3 regions of the Stenotrophomonas genospecies 3 genome follow, and region 3 is predicted to be linked to each of the others. Evidence: predicted binding sites of a transcription regulator. Region 3 holds the regulator's gene; each other region holds the start of a gene.

Region 1 (4,302 bases), on a different contig from region 3:
GTGCATCCGGCCGAACGCTGGCTGCACGGCGTGGCCATCGCGGTCGGCGTCTACGGTTCGATCCTGGCGCAGAGCCGCGGGCCGATCCTGGCGTTCATTCCCGCCATGCTGATGGTGATTGCGGTGCACGTCCGGCGCACCCGGCGCTGGCGGGGGGCACTGACCTTCGTCGGTGCCCTGGTCATTGGCGTGGTCGGTGCCACCTCGGTGCTGAACCATGAGGTGATCCAGCGCTTCGGTGAGGTCAGTGGCGAGATCTCCGGTTTCAACCAGGAAAACGAGGTCGGCTCGGTCCGTGAGCGCATCGCCATGTGGGGCGTGGCGGTCGACGCCTTCGCCGAGCATCCCGTGGCGGGGGTGGGCCTGAACCAGTTCGGTACCTATGCACGTGAGGGCATCGCCCGCGGCGAGGTGTCCGAGTCGATCTTCCGCTACAACCACCCGCACAACGAGTACCTGGAAGCGGCGGTGACCGGTGGCGTGCCGTTGCTGCTGATCATGCTGCTGGTCTTCATCCTGCCCGGCATTCATTTCGTGCGGCGTCTCGGCCACGCCGACGACATCACCGCGATGATCGCCACCGCCGGACTTGCCGTGGTCATCGTCTATGCGCTGTCGGCGTTCACGGACAACGTGTTCTACCGAGCGATGCCCCATTCGTTCTATTTCTACCTGGTGCTGGGCTTCATGCTGGCGACCGCCTTGCCTGCGCGCGACCTGCGCCGGCCAGGGAGTCCCTCCTGATGGCGCATATCCACCTGCTGGCCGCCGACAACCAGCGTGGCCTGTCCCATGACATCCAGGTGATCGAGCGCTCGTTGCAGCAGCTCGGGCACACGGTGACGGTCAGCCGTCTGGACGCGGTGCGCAATGGGGGGGCCTGGAAGCTCCGCGGGATGCGGCTGCGCAGGCTGCTGGCCTCGTGGCTGAGCCTGGGGCGCACGCCGGCCCGGTTCGACATCAACATCTCGCTGGAGCATGTCCGGCCGGCAAGCTTCGGACTGGCCGAGGTCAATCTGTTGATTCCGAATCCGGAATGGGTGTCCGCACGCAGCCTGCGGATCCTGCCGCGGTTCGATGCGTTGTTGACCAAGACCGAAGACGCTACGCGCATCTTCAACGCACTGGGCATGCGCGCGCTGGAAGTCGGTTTCTGCAGCCGTGACCGCTACGACCCGGCGGTGCCGCGCAGGCCGCGCAGCTTCCTGCATGCAGCTGGTACCAGTCGCATGAAGGGCACGGCAACGCTGGTCGAGGTCTGGAAGCGCCATCCGGAGTGGCCCTTGCTGACCATCCTGCGCGGCGGCCCTTCGGACGAAGATGAGGGCGGGGCCGCGAACCTGCGGATCGTCCGCGAGCGGCTGCCCGACCAGGAGGTGCAGCGCCTGCAGAACGAACATGCGTTCCACCTGTGCCTGTCGCAGACCGAAGGCTGGGGCCATTACCTGGTGGAAGCGATGAGCTGCGGGGCGGTGGTGATCACCTGCGATGGCGCGCCGATGAACCAGATGATCGACGACAGCCGCGGCATCCTGGTTGCCGCGCACGAGGGCGAGCCCTGCCATCTGTCCAGGACCTGGCATGTGGATGAGAAGGCGCTGGAACAGGCCGTCGAGCGTGCGCTGGCGATGGACGAGGCCGAGTGGACCCGGCTGGGCGCCAATGCACGCGCATGGCACCTGGCCAGCGAAGTGGCGTTCCCACGCCGTCTGGGCGAGGCCCTGGCCAAGCTTTGAGCTGATGGGGCTGGTTGCTGCAGAGTGCTCAGCCTGGCACCAGGGTGATCTGCGGATGGCTGCCGAAGATCTCCATGACGATCTCGAAGTAGGTCTGTCCCTGGCCAAGCGACAGTGCCGTCAACTGAGCGTGGATGGCCGGACCGTTGAACCTGCCGCCCTGATCGAGTTTCGACTGCAGCCAGGCGCGCGTGGTCTCGCGGCCCAGTGCCTCGCGGCTGTGGGCGATGTCGCGCCACACCACCGTGGCGGTGGCATGACCGGCGAGCGCGCCGTAGCCCCCGTGCAGCAGGTCATCAAGCGCGTCCAGGCTTGCGCCCAGCTGCCAGTCTTCGTCGGCCATGAATACACGATTGATTTCCACGTAGAGGCTGGCGATGTCGTTGATGGACGCGCCTTCGATGTGCAGGATCCGTGTCATCTGCAGACTGTAGCCCTCCGGGGCGACGGTTGTGTCCGGCGCAGATAATCCGGGCCGCCCTGGATGGGGTGGCGTTATTATGGTGTTAATCCTGCGTGATTTTCATCGGGCGCTGGCGTGTCAGCGCTATTCGATAAGGATATGGCGCCATTATCGGTTGCCGCATTTTCTGACTGCCTGCACAGTTCCATATATTTGGATCGGTCCATATATAAAGTCCCGTAAAGTTTCCCTCCGCTGCGCCGCCATCGAACGTACGGCCACGATCAAGGGAATTGAGATGCTTGCCTTACGTAATCTCCGTGTGGGATCCCGGCTTGGCGCCGGCTTCGGTCTGCTGCTGCTGTTCATCATGGCCATCGTCGGCCTGGTGCTGTATGGGAATCAGCTGAAATCCGCCCAGTTCGAGAAAGTGGTGGACGTCAACATGGTGAAGATGCGCCTGTTGAATGACATGCTTGATACCAACAACGCGGTGCTGATGCATCGTCGCCTGATGGTGATCAAGCGGGGTGACGAGTTCGACAAGGATTACCAGCGTGCCCAGGAGTTGTCGCGGACCTATGACGGTATCTGGGCCAAGTACATCAAGATTCCGCGTGACGCTACCGGCGATACCCTGGTCGCGCGCATCGAGGCGGCCCGCAAGGCCACCGATGCATCAACCCAGCAATTGCATGAGCGCATGAAGGCGGGGGATTTCGATGGTGCAGCGAAGGAGCTGCTGGCCGAGCACGGATTGGCAACGGCCTGGAATGAATCCATTTCGGCCCTGCTGCGCCACCAGGAAACACTGACCGAACGCAGCCGCGAAGAGTACCGCGCAACCGAATCGTGGACCGGCACGCTGTCGATCGCGTTCGGGGCACTGAGCCTGTTGCTGGGGACGTTGGCGGCCTGGGCGATCACCCGCAGCCTGACCCGCCCGCTGGAAGGAGCGGTGAAGCTGGCCGACGGCATCGCCAGTGGCCGCCTGGACAGCAGCATCGACGCCACCGGCAACGACGAGGTGACCCAGCTGCTGAAGTCGATGCAGCGCATGCAGGCACAGCTGCAGTCGGTGATGGCGGCACAGGGGGAGCTGGCCCGCCAGCACGATGCCGGCAGCCTCAGCTACCGCATGGACGAAAGCGCATTCCCCGGTGACTACGGGCGCATGGTGCATGAGACCAATGCGCTGGTTGGATCGCACGTGCAGGTACAGAACCGGCTGATCGAGGTGATGAAACACTACGCACGCGGCGATCTGTCGGTGGACATGGACCCGCTGCCCGGCGAGAAGGCGGCGATCACCCAGGCGATGGACGAAACCAAGTCCAGCCTGTCGGCGATCAACAGCGAGATCCGCCGGTTGGCGACAGCGGCCGCGGCAGGCGACTTCAGCCTGCGCGGCGACGAAGATCGCTTCGCCTATGATTTCCGCGACATGGTGGCCGGGCTCAACCGCCTGATGCAGACCACCGACGAGAACCTGGTGCAGGTGTCGACCCTGCTGCAGGCCATCTCGCGCGGCGACCTGACCGTGCGCATGCAGGGTGATTTCCATGGCGTGTTCGCGCGCATGCGTGATGACTGCAACGCCACCGTCGACCAGCTCAAGCAGATCGTCGGCCGCATCCAGTCCAGCGCCTCCAGCATCAATCTGGCCGCAGGTGAAATCGCTTCGGGCAACACCGACCTGTCGCGGCGTACCGAACAGCAGGCGGCGAACCTGGAAGAAACGGCAGCATCGATGGAGGAACTGACCTCCACCGTGAAGCAGAATGCCGAGCATGCACGGCAGGCCAACCAATTGGCCATCGGCGCGCATGGTGTTGCCTCCCAGGGCGGTGAAGTGGTGGGCCAGGTGGTCACCACGATGTCGGCCATCGAGGCATCGTCGAAGAAGATCGCCGAGATCATCAGCGTCATCGACGGCATCGCCTTCCAGACCAATATCCTCGCGCTGAACGCGGCGGTCGAAGCTGCGCGCGCCGGCGAGCAGGGCAGGGGCTTTGCGGTGGTGGCCAGCGAAGTGCGTACGCTGGCGCAGCGCTCGGCGGGTGCGGCCAAGGAGATCAAGGGGCTGATCGAGGATTCGGTCGGCAAGGTCGCCGACGGCTCGGCGCTGGTCCGCCAGGCGGGCACCACGATGGGCGAGATCGT
Region 2 (4,302 bases), on a different contig from region 3:
TCAGAACAGCTCGACGGTGCCGGCGCCCATGCTCTGCTGGGCAACCGGCTTGTGCGGCGGGCGTTCCCATTCGCTGCGCAGTTCGCGCAGGCGGCTGCCGGTGCGCTGCAGGGCGGTGGCGATCTCTTCGTCGAACACCCCGCCATTGCGGTGCAGCAGTTCCTGCAGGGCCACCGCCTCGCGGTTGATCGCGGTCAGGCGGTCCAGGTGGGTGTGCACGCCGCCCAGCGCCTGAGTGGCGATGTCTTCGAACTGCAGGGCGCGCACGGCCTCGGCCACGCTGCCATCGATCGAACGGGCGCACTCGGAGACTTCGCGCATGCCGTCGCCCAGCGACGCATTGATCTGCGCGACGTTGTCGAGCATCGCCGCCGCCTCCTGGCGCGCTTCGCGGGAGCGGTCCATGTCACGCGAGGCCATGTGCGAGACCGTCTCGCGTACCTTGGCGATGGCGTCCTTGGAGCTGTGCGCCAGCTTGCGGATCTGCTCGTTGAAGGTGGTCGAGCGCTCGGACAGGTTGCGCACTTCGTCGGCGACCACCGCGAAGCCACGACCGGCTTCACCGGCACGCGCGGCTTCGATGGCGGCGTTCAGCGCCAGCAGATTGGTCTGGTCGGCGATCGACTTGACGTCTTCCAGCAGCGCGAAGATGCCATCCAGGTGCTGCGCCATCTGGTCGATGTGCTGCACGGTGGTGCTGCTCTGGCCGCTCACCTGCTCCAGTGCTTCTACCAGCTGTTCCATGCGGTGGCTGGCGTGCTGGGCGAAACGGGCAACGTCGAGGCCGGCATTGCCTTCATCACCGGCACGATCGACGATGCGCGACAGGGCCTGGCTCTGCTGGCGCGACTTGCGGTTCATGGCGTCGAAGCTGCCGCCCAGGCTGGACACCGCCTGGCGGATCAGGTCACGGGCGCGTTCCACTTCGCCGCGCGAGCCGTCGATCTCGTTGCCGACGAAGTTGCGCAGTTCGGTCAGCAGCTGGTCCTGCTCACGCAGGACACGGGCGTGTTCCGGGGAACGGTGCGCCTGGGCGCGGGTGGTCCACCACGCAAAGCCGAGCCAGCTCAGCGTCATCGTGGTCAGGATCGCCCAGCGCAGGGCGGCCGGCCATTCGAAACCGATGGCGAAGGGGAGCAGCAGGGTCAGAGCCAGGGGGGCGGCCAGACGGATGAAAATGCGTGAGTACATGGACGTTCTCGGGAGGTGCACGGAGGATGTATCGGCCGTACCCCCTTTCTCTTTAACGTCGAAATGCCTCGAAGTGCATTCTGAATGCGCCGGTTTTCCGACGCCTCGGCGGCTTCGGGGTCAGAGCCCCTTCCTTGCCGGAAAGGGATCCGACCCCATGGGGCTCAGGCCAGCTGGCGGTCCACGGCCTCGATCATCGCCTTGCGGCTGAACAGGAAGTCCCAGTAGCTGCCGCCCAGCTGGCGCCACAGCACCGCCGAGCGCACCGCGGCCAGCAGCAGGGCGCGGATCTCCGCAACCACACCGGCCTGGCCCAGGTAATGCGGGTTGCCCTGCACCATCACCCGCGGCTTCAGGTGGCTGATGGTGTCGGCGTACAGGCCACCCAGGTTGGCCAGCACGTCCGGGTGCCCACTGTCGCCCAGCTCGACGGCCTGGCGCTGGGCGCGTTCGATGCCCGAGGCGACCTTGTTCACGGTGGCGCCGTCCTGCACGAAGCGGCGCTCCAGCTGCAGCACTGACAGGGCCAGCTTGGGCAGGATCGGGTCCTGGCCCTGGCTGCGGAAGTAGTTGTGCAGCAGGCGCAGCCCAGCCTTCAATGCATGGCGGTCACCGAACACCTCCTGCGGCGAAGACGCGTCGACGCGGAACACACTGTCCACGGCGGTGCGCACGGCAGCGGCGTCGGAATGGCCGGTATCGGCGATGCGGCGTACCTGCTGCAGGGCCTGGGCAATGCCGGCCAAAGCCAGGACGCGGTCGTCGACAGTGAAACTCATGCAGCGATTACCTCAAAAGGGGAAGGGGTGGTGCGCAGGCGCTGTTCCAGCGGCGCATCGGTGGCGGCGATCACCGCGCCACCCAGGCACACATCACCGTCATACAGCACCAGTGATTGACCGGGAGTAACGGCGCGCTGCGGGCGCGCAAAGGTGACCAGCACGCTGCCATCGTCCAGCACCTCGACCGTACACGGCTCGTCGGGCTGGCGGTAGCGGGTCTGCGCGGTGCATTCGAAGCGCCGTGCCGGCGGCGCGCCGGCAATCCAGTGCGCGGTTTCCGAGCGCAGGCGGTCGGACAGCATCCACTTGCTGTCGCGGTCCTGGTCCACGTACAGCACGTTGCTGGCCACATCCTTGCCGACCACGTACCACGGCGCGGCCGGGCGGCCACGCACGCCGCCGATGTTCAGGCCCTCGCGCTGGCCCAGGGTGAAATAGAAGACGCCTGGGTGCTCGGCGATCACACTGCCGTCGGCCGGGTCCAGGATCTGCCCGGGCTTGGCCGGCAGGTAGCGGCCGAGGAACTCACGGAAGTCGCGCTCACCGATGAAGCAGATGCCGGTGGAGTCCTTCTTGGCGTGGGTCGGCAGGCTGACGTCACGCGCGATCCGGCGCAGGTCGGTCTTTTCCAGGTCGCCGATCGGGAACAGGGTGGCCGCCAGCTGCGCCTGGCCCAGCTGGTGCAGGAAGTAGCTCTGGTCCTTGGAGCGGTCGGCACCACGCAGCAGCAGCCACTGGTGGCCGCGCTGGGCCACGCGCGCGTAGTGGCCGGTGGCAATGCGTTCGGCGCCCAGCTCGCGGGCGGCATCCAGGAAGTGCTTGAACTTCACTTCGCGGTTGCACAGCACGTCCGGGTTCGGGGTGCGGCCGGCCGCGTACTCGGCCAGGAAGTGCTCGAACACCCCCTGCCAGTACTCGCTGGAGAAATCACGGAAGTGGAACGGGATACCGAGCAGGCCGCAGACGGCCACCGCATCGCGGCGGTCGTCCTCGGCGCGGCAGTCGCCGCTGCCGTCGTCGGCCCAGTTCTGCATGAACAGACCGGCTACGGCCTCGCCCTGCTGCACCAGCCGCCAGGCGGCGACCGAGGAGTCGACGCCACCGGAGACGCCCACCATCACGCGCGGAGTGCTCATGCGACCTCCCGGACCAGCGAAAGCGGATGGCGCTGGCCACCCAGGAAATCAGCCACCACCTGCCAGACCAGCGGGCTGCGCAGGCGCTCCGTGGCGGCCTGCAGCTCGGCCGGGGTCAGCCACAGCGCGCGATCGATGCCGGTGTCCAGCGGCTGCGCCGGGTCGTGCGAGACCGGATGCGCCGCATAGCAGAAGCGCAGGAAGGTGGTGCCGTCGGCGGCCGTCCACTGGTAGCAGCCGATGAAGTGGGTCAGCTGCACCGTCCAGCCGGTTTCCTCGCAGGTCTCGCGCAGGGCTGCCTCGGCCAGGCTTTCGCCCGGCTCGAGGTGGCCGGCCGGCTGGTTCAGCACCTGGCGGCCGTCGATGGTCTCCTCGACCAGCAGCACGCGGCCACCGTCGACCACCACGGTGGCGACAGTGGCGTGCGGTGCCCAGCGCGGGTCCGGCGTGGTGTTCAACTCAGAACTCGTCCTTCTTGGTCAGTTCCAGCTCCATGGCGTCGGCGGTGCGGATGGCCGCATCGATGGCGTCGCTGAGCTGGTCGGCCGTGGCATCGGCGTCGATCTTGACCACGAACATGGCGGTGGTGTCCTGCTTCACCCAGCCGCCCATCTTGGCGTCCTGCGAATCTTCCAGCAGGCGGTTGGCTACGGCCACCGGGAACTGCTTGGTCTTGGCGTTGTAGGCCGGCGACCAGATCTCGCGGATGTTGTGGGTGCCGAAATCTTCCACCGACGAGCGCACGTAGACCATCTGGGTGCGATCACCCTCGACGTCGAACACCATGCGGTAGTCGCCGTCCTCGTCGACCTCGTAGGTATAGCCCAGCTTGTCCAGGTGGCGGGCCACGGCCTTGTCGGCCTGGGTCTCGGCGGCGGCGGAGCCGGCGGCGGCCAGGGCGATCAGCAGGGCGGGAAGAAGGGTCCTTTTCATGAAGATCCTGTGAAACAGTGTTGAGAGAGGGTGCAATTGTGACGGTGGGCGTGCGTGCCGTCCAATCTGCGGCAGGCCGACGCAGGCTGGCCCGTGCCTCTATAATGCGCAGATGCCCCATGAGTCTTCCCCCGATTCCCATCACGAGCACGGCGTTGCCGTGGAGCCCGCGCGCCCGGAAGTGGCGCCGCCGCCGTTCTACCAGGTGATGCTGCTCAACGACGACTACACCCCGATGGATTTCGTGGTGGATGTGCTGC
Region 3 (4,302 bases):
GCGAGGTGCGCGGCGCGTGCAGCACTTCCATCACGCGGGCCAGCGGCAGCGCATAGACGTCCTCGCCGGCCTGCACCAGCAGGGTCGGCAGGATCGCCAGGGTCAGCGGCACGCGGATCAGGAAGCGGCTGCCACGGCCCAGTTCCGACTGGATCTGGATCTGGCCGCTCAGTTCGCGGATGCGTGACTGCACCACGTCCATGCCGACGCCACGACCGGAGATGTCGGTGACCTGCTGCTTGGTCGAGAAGCCGGGCAGGAACACCAGGTGCAGGCACTCCTCGCTGCTCAGGCGCGCGGCGGCTTCCGGATCGATCAGGCCCTTCTCGCGCGCCTTGGCACGCAGCTTTTCCGGGTCGATGCCGGCGCCATCGTCCTGCACTTCGATGCTGACGTAGTCGCCTTCCTGCTGTGCGGACAGGCGCACATGGCCCATCCGTGGCTTGCCCTGTGCCTCGCGCAGGTCGGGCATTTCCACGCCATGGTCGATGGCGTTGCGGACCAGGTGCACCAGCGGGTCGGCCAGCGCTTCGACCAGGTTGCGGTCGAGCTCGGTCTCCGCGCCGATCAGTTCCAGGTCCACTTCCTTCTTCAGCGAGCGGGCGACGTCGCGGGCAACCTTGGGGAAGCGCGAGAACACCTTGCCCACCGGCTGCATGCGGGTGCGCATCACTGCCGACTGCAGGCGGGCGGTGGCGATATCCAGCGTGGACACGGCGCGGTCCAGCTCTTCATCGCGCAGGCGTGCACGCAGGGTCTTGAGCCGATTGCGTGACAGCACCAGTTCGCCGATCAGGTTGACGATCGCGTCCAGGCGCTTGGTGTCCACGCGCACGGTATGTTCGGCCTCGGCCAGCGGCTTGGCGGCCGGCTTCGCCACCGGTGCCGGTGCGGCGACCGGGCGCGGCGCTGCGATCGGTGCCGGTGCCACCACGGCCGCAGGCTTGGTGCCCGGTGCGGCGCCACCGTGCAGCTGGTCGAGCAGGGCTTCGAACTCGTCTTCGCTGATCAGTCCGTCGTCGGCCTTCTTCGCTGGCGCGACCGCGGTCGGCGCGTTGCCACCATGCAGCTGGTCGAGCAGCGCCTCGAATTCGTCGTCGGTGATCAGGTCGCTGCCACCCGCGGTGGGTGCTGCTGCGGCGGCGGGTGCAGCCACGGCACCGCCGTGCACGTCGAACTGTGCGATCAGGTCCGGCGGCGCATAGCCCGGCTCGGTGCCGGAGGAAACCGCGTCCAGCATCGACTGCAGGTAGTCCAGCGATTGCTGGGCCGCGTCGAAGTGGTGGGCCTGCAGCACGGCCTGGCCGGCACGTGCGGCGCCCAGCGCCTCTTCAGCGGCATGGCACAGCTCTACCATGGCGGTGACGCCGAGGAAGCCGGCGCCGCCCTTGAGCGTGTGGTAGCCGCGGAACACCGCGTTGAGCTGGTCGCTGTCCTGCGGTGCCTGCTCCAGCGACACCAGCTGTTCGCCGAGGCGATCCAGGATCTCCTGCGCCTCGATGATGAAATCGGCAGTGATGTCGTCGGATACCGCGCTCATGCTTACAGCCCCAGATCCGACAACAGGTCGTCGGCGTCGTTCTGCGAGACCGCGTGGCGGTCCAGTCCCTTCAGTGCCGGCCCGGCCAGTTCCGGGTCGGTGCGATGCTGTTCCGGCGGCAGGCCGAGCGCGCCGAAGCCTTCGTGCACGCGGCGGACGATGCCGACCACGCGACGGATGATCTGCCCGGTCAGGTCCTGGTAGCTCTGGGTCAGGGCGATCTCGGTCAGGTTGTGGCGGATGCGCTCGAGCTGCGCGTCCTGGCCCGGCTGCAGGCCTTCAGCGCGCAGCTGTTCGGTCAGGCTGCGGCATTCCTCGGCCAGGTCCAGGGTGCGGTGCGTGGCCTGTTCGGTCATCGCCACCACGTGGTCCAGTCGCGCGCAGGCGTCGTCCAGTTCGCCGGCTTCGCTCGGCACGGTCGGCAGTTCGCCCAGCGCCTGTCCCAGCTCGCGGGCCAGCCGCGAGAGGCCGCTCATCATCGGCTGCGTGCGCAGCGCGACCAGCCCGTCGATGCGCTGCCGCCAGGCGGCCTCGTCACCGGATTCGAGCGCGTCCAGGGCCTCCTGCAGGCGCAGGGCGAGGGCGTTCTTGTCGACCGTGGTATCCATCAGGCGCTGGCCGCCAGGCGTTCGAAGATCTTGCCGAGCTTCTCTTCCAGCGTCTGCGCGGTGAACGGCTTGATGATGTAGCCGTTCACACCGCTCTGGGCGGCTTCGATGATCTGCTCGCGCTTGGCTTCTGCCGTGACCATCAGCACCGGCAGGGTCTTCAGCTTGGCATCGGCACGGATCGCCTTGAGCAGCTCGATGCCGGTCATCACCGGCATGTTCCAGTCGGTGACCACGAAATCGAACGGCTGGCTCTGCAGCAGCGACAGCGCGGCATGCCCGTCCTCGGCTTCGGCGGTATTGGTGAAGCCCAGATCGCCCAGCAGGTTCTTGACGATTCGACGCATGGTCGAGAAGTCGTCGACGATCAGGATGCGCATGTTCTTGTTCAAAGCAGAATTCCTTTGTTGTTCATTCCGGACGACCGGGGGCAGCCGCCTCGGGGATGTTCATTCTTCGAGGCCTGCGTCGGCAGCCTCGAACAGCTTCAGCCGGCCACGCAGGCGCAGTACCGCCTGGCCGTGGATCTGGCAGACCCGCGACTCGCTCACGCCGAGCACCGCGCCGATCTCCTTCAGGTTCAGTTCCTGCTCGTAGTACAGCGAGAGCACCAGTTGTTCGCGCTCGGGCAGGTGGCCGATGGCCTTGCCCAGCTCGCGACCGAACTCGCCGCGCTCCAGTACCTGCTGCGGGGTCGGCCCGCCCTGGGCGACGGTGTCCAGCTCGCCCTGGTCCTCGATGCGCGATTCCAGGCTCAGCACCTGGCCACGTGCAGCGTCTTCCATCAGCCGCAGGTACTCGGGCAGCGGCATCTCCATCGCGGCGGCCACTTCAGTGGCGCTGGCGGCACGGCCACTGCTCTGTTCCAGGCGGCGGATGGTGGCGGCGGCATCACGTGCACGCCGGTGCACCGAGCGCGGGACCCAGTCACCACGGCGGATCTCGTCGATCATCGAACCACGGATGCGGATCGAGGCGTAGGTCTCAAAAGAAGCACCCTGGTCGGCGTCATAGCTGCGCGAGGCTTCGATCAGGCCCATCATGCCGGCCTGGATCAGGTCGTCGACCTCGACGCTGGCCGGCAGGCGCGCGGCCAGGTGGTGGGCGATGCGCCGCACCAGGTCCGAATGCTGGGCGATGACTTCGTTCGCCGCCGAGCGCTGCACTTCCCTGTACTGGGCTGCGCCTTTCATGCCGTCACCCCACGCTGCTTGAGGATGCGTTCGAGGAAGAACTCGACGCCGCCACGCGGTTCGGTCGGCGCCTGCCAGCGCGCGGTACGGCGCGCGATCTCGGTGATCGCCAGCGCCGCCGGGCTGGACGGATAGGCCTTCACCACCGGCTGCTGGCGCTGCACCGACAGGCGCAGCCAATCGTCCTGCGGCACGCAGCCCAGGTAGTTCAGCGAGACATCGGCAAGGAACTTCTCGCAGACGCGGGTCAGCTTCTCGTACAGCACGCGGCCCTCGTTGGGGTCGCGCACCATGTTGGCCACCACCTGGATGCGGTCCACGCCACGCTCGCGCGACAGCACCTTGATCAGTGCGTAGGCGTCGGTGATCGAGGCCGGCTCGTCACAGACCACCACCACGGTGTCCTGTGCGGCCTGGCAGAAGGTCAGCACGCCATCGGTGATGCCCGCGGCAGTGTCCACCACCATGATGTCCAGCTCGCGCTCCAGTTCGGAGAACACGTTGACCAGGCCAACGTGCTCGGCCGGGGCCAGCTCGGCCATGTGGCGGCGGCCGGATGCGGCCGGGACCACCAGCACGCCGTTCGGGCCTTCGACGATGACGTCATCCAGCGTGCAGCGGCCGGCGACCAGGTCGGCCAGCGTAAAGGTGGGGTTCAGGCCCAGGATCACGTCGATGTTGGCCAGGCCGAGGTCGGCGTCCAGCAGCAGCGTGCGCTTGCCCATGCCAGCCAGCGCCACGGCCAGGTTGGCCGACACATTCGTCTTGCCCACGCCGCCCTTGCCGCCAGTGACCGCAATGGTGCGCACAGGGCCGAGCGGCTCGCTGCGGGTGGCCGACAGCGGGAAGGTCTTGGTCAGCTTGGCGTACTCACGCGACGGCATGGTTCAACTCCGGGTTGCAGGGCATATCGGCCGCGCGGCGCAAATCTTCAAGGCGAAGTACAAGATTGGCTGCACTG

Evidence for each region. The regulator FliA, encoded in region 3, starts transcription of late flagellar genes. The targets are predictions, from matches to a motif close to TAAAGTTTNNCNNNCNNNGGCCGATAA.
Region 1: ACX9OT_RS19020 (methyl-accepting chemotaxis protein) is a predicted target of FliA. The motif match lies at 2,380-2,406, and genes of this name have one in related genera.
Region 2: ACX9OT_RS20880 (methyl-accepting chemotaxis protein) is a predicted target of FliA. The motif match lies at 1,220-1,246, and genes of this name have one in related genera.

The regions. Positions count from the first base shown of each region.
Region 1 covers NZ_JBTMUR010000016.1:74,852-79,153, forward strand. Annotated here, with positions in the region: gene ACX9OT_RS19005 (O-antigen ligase family protein) at 1-744, shown strand, start outside; gene ACX9OT_RS19010 (glycosyltransferase) at 744-1,736, shown strand; gene ACX9OT_RS19015 (barstar family protein) at 1,765-2,157, opposite strand; gene ACX9OT_RS19020 (methyl-accepting chemotaxis protein) at 2,438-4,302, shown strand, end outside.
Region 2 covers NZ_JBTMUR010000023.1:17,610-21,911, reverse strand. Annotated here, with positions in the region: gene ACX9OT_RS20880 (methyl-accepting chemotaxis protein) at 1-1,191, opposite strand; gene hflD (high frequency lysogenization protein HflD) at 1,356-1,970, opposite strand; gene mnmA (tRNA 2-thiouridine(34) synthase MnmA) at 1,967-3,109, opposite strand; gene ACX9OT_RS20865 (NUDIX hydrolase) at 3,106-3,567, opposite strand; gene ACX9OT_RS20860 (hypothetical protein) at 3,569-4,042, opposite strand; gene clpS (ATP-dependent Clp protease adapter ClpS) at 4,155-4,302, shown strand, end outside.
Region 3 covers NZ_JBTMUR010000017.1:47,291-51,592, forward strand. Annotated here, with positions in the region: gene ACX9OT_RS19350 (chemotaxis protein CheA) at 1-1,540, opposite strand, end outside; gene ACX9OT_RS19355 (protein phosphatase CheZ) at 1,543-2,148, opposite strand; gene cheY (chemotaxis response regulator CheY) at 2,148-2,540, opposite strand; gene ACX9OT_RS19365 (RNA polymerase sigma factor FliA) at 2,598-3,341, opposite strand; gene ACX9OT_RS19370 (MinD/ParA family ATP-binding protein) at 3,338-4,225, opposite strand; gene flhF (flagellar biosynthesis GTPase FlhF) at 4,212-4,302, opposite strand, start outside.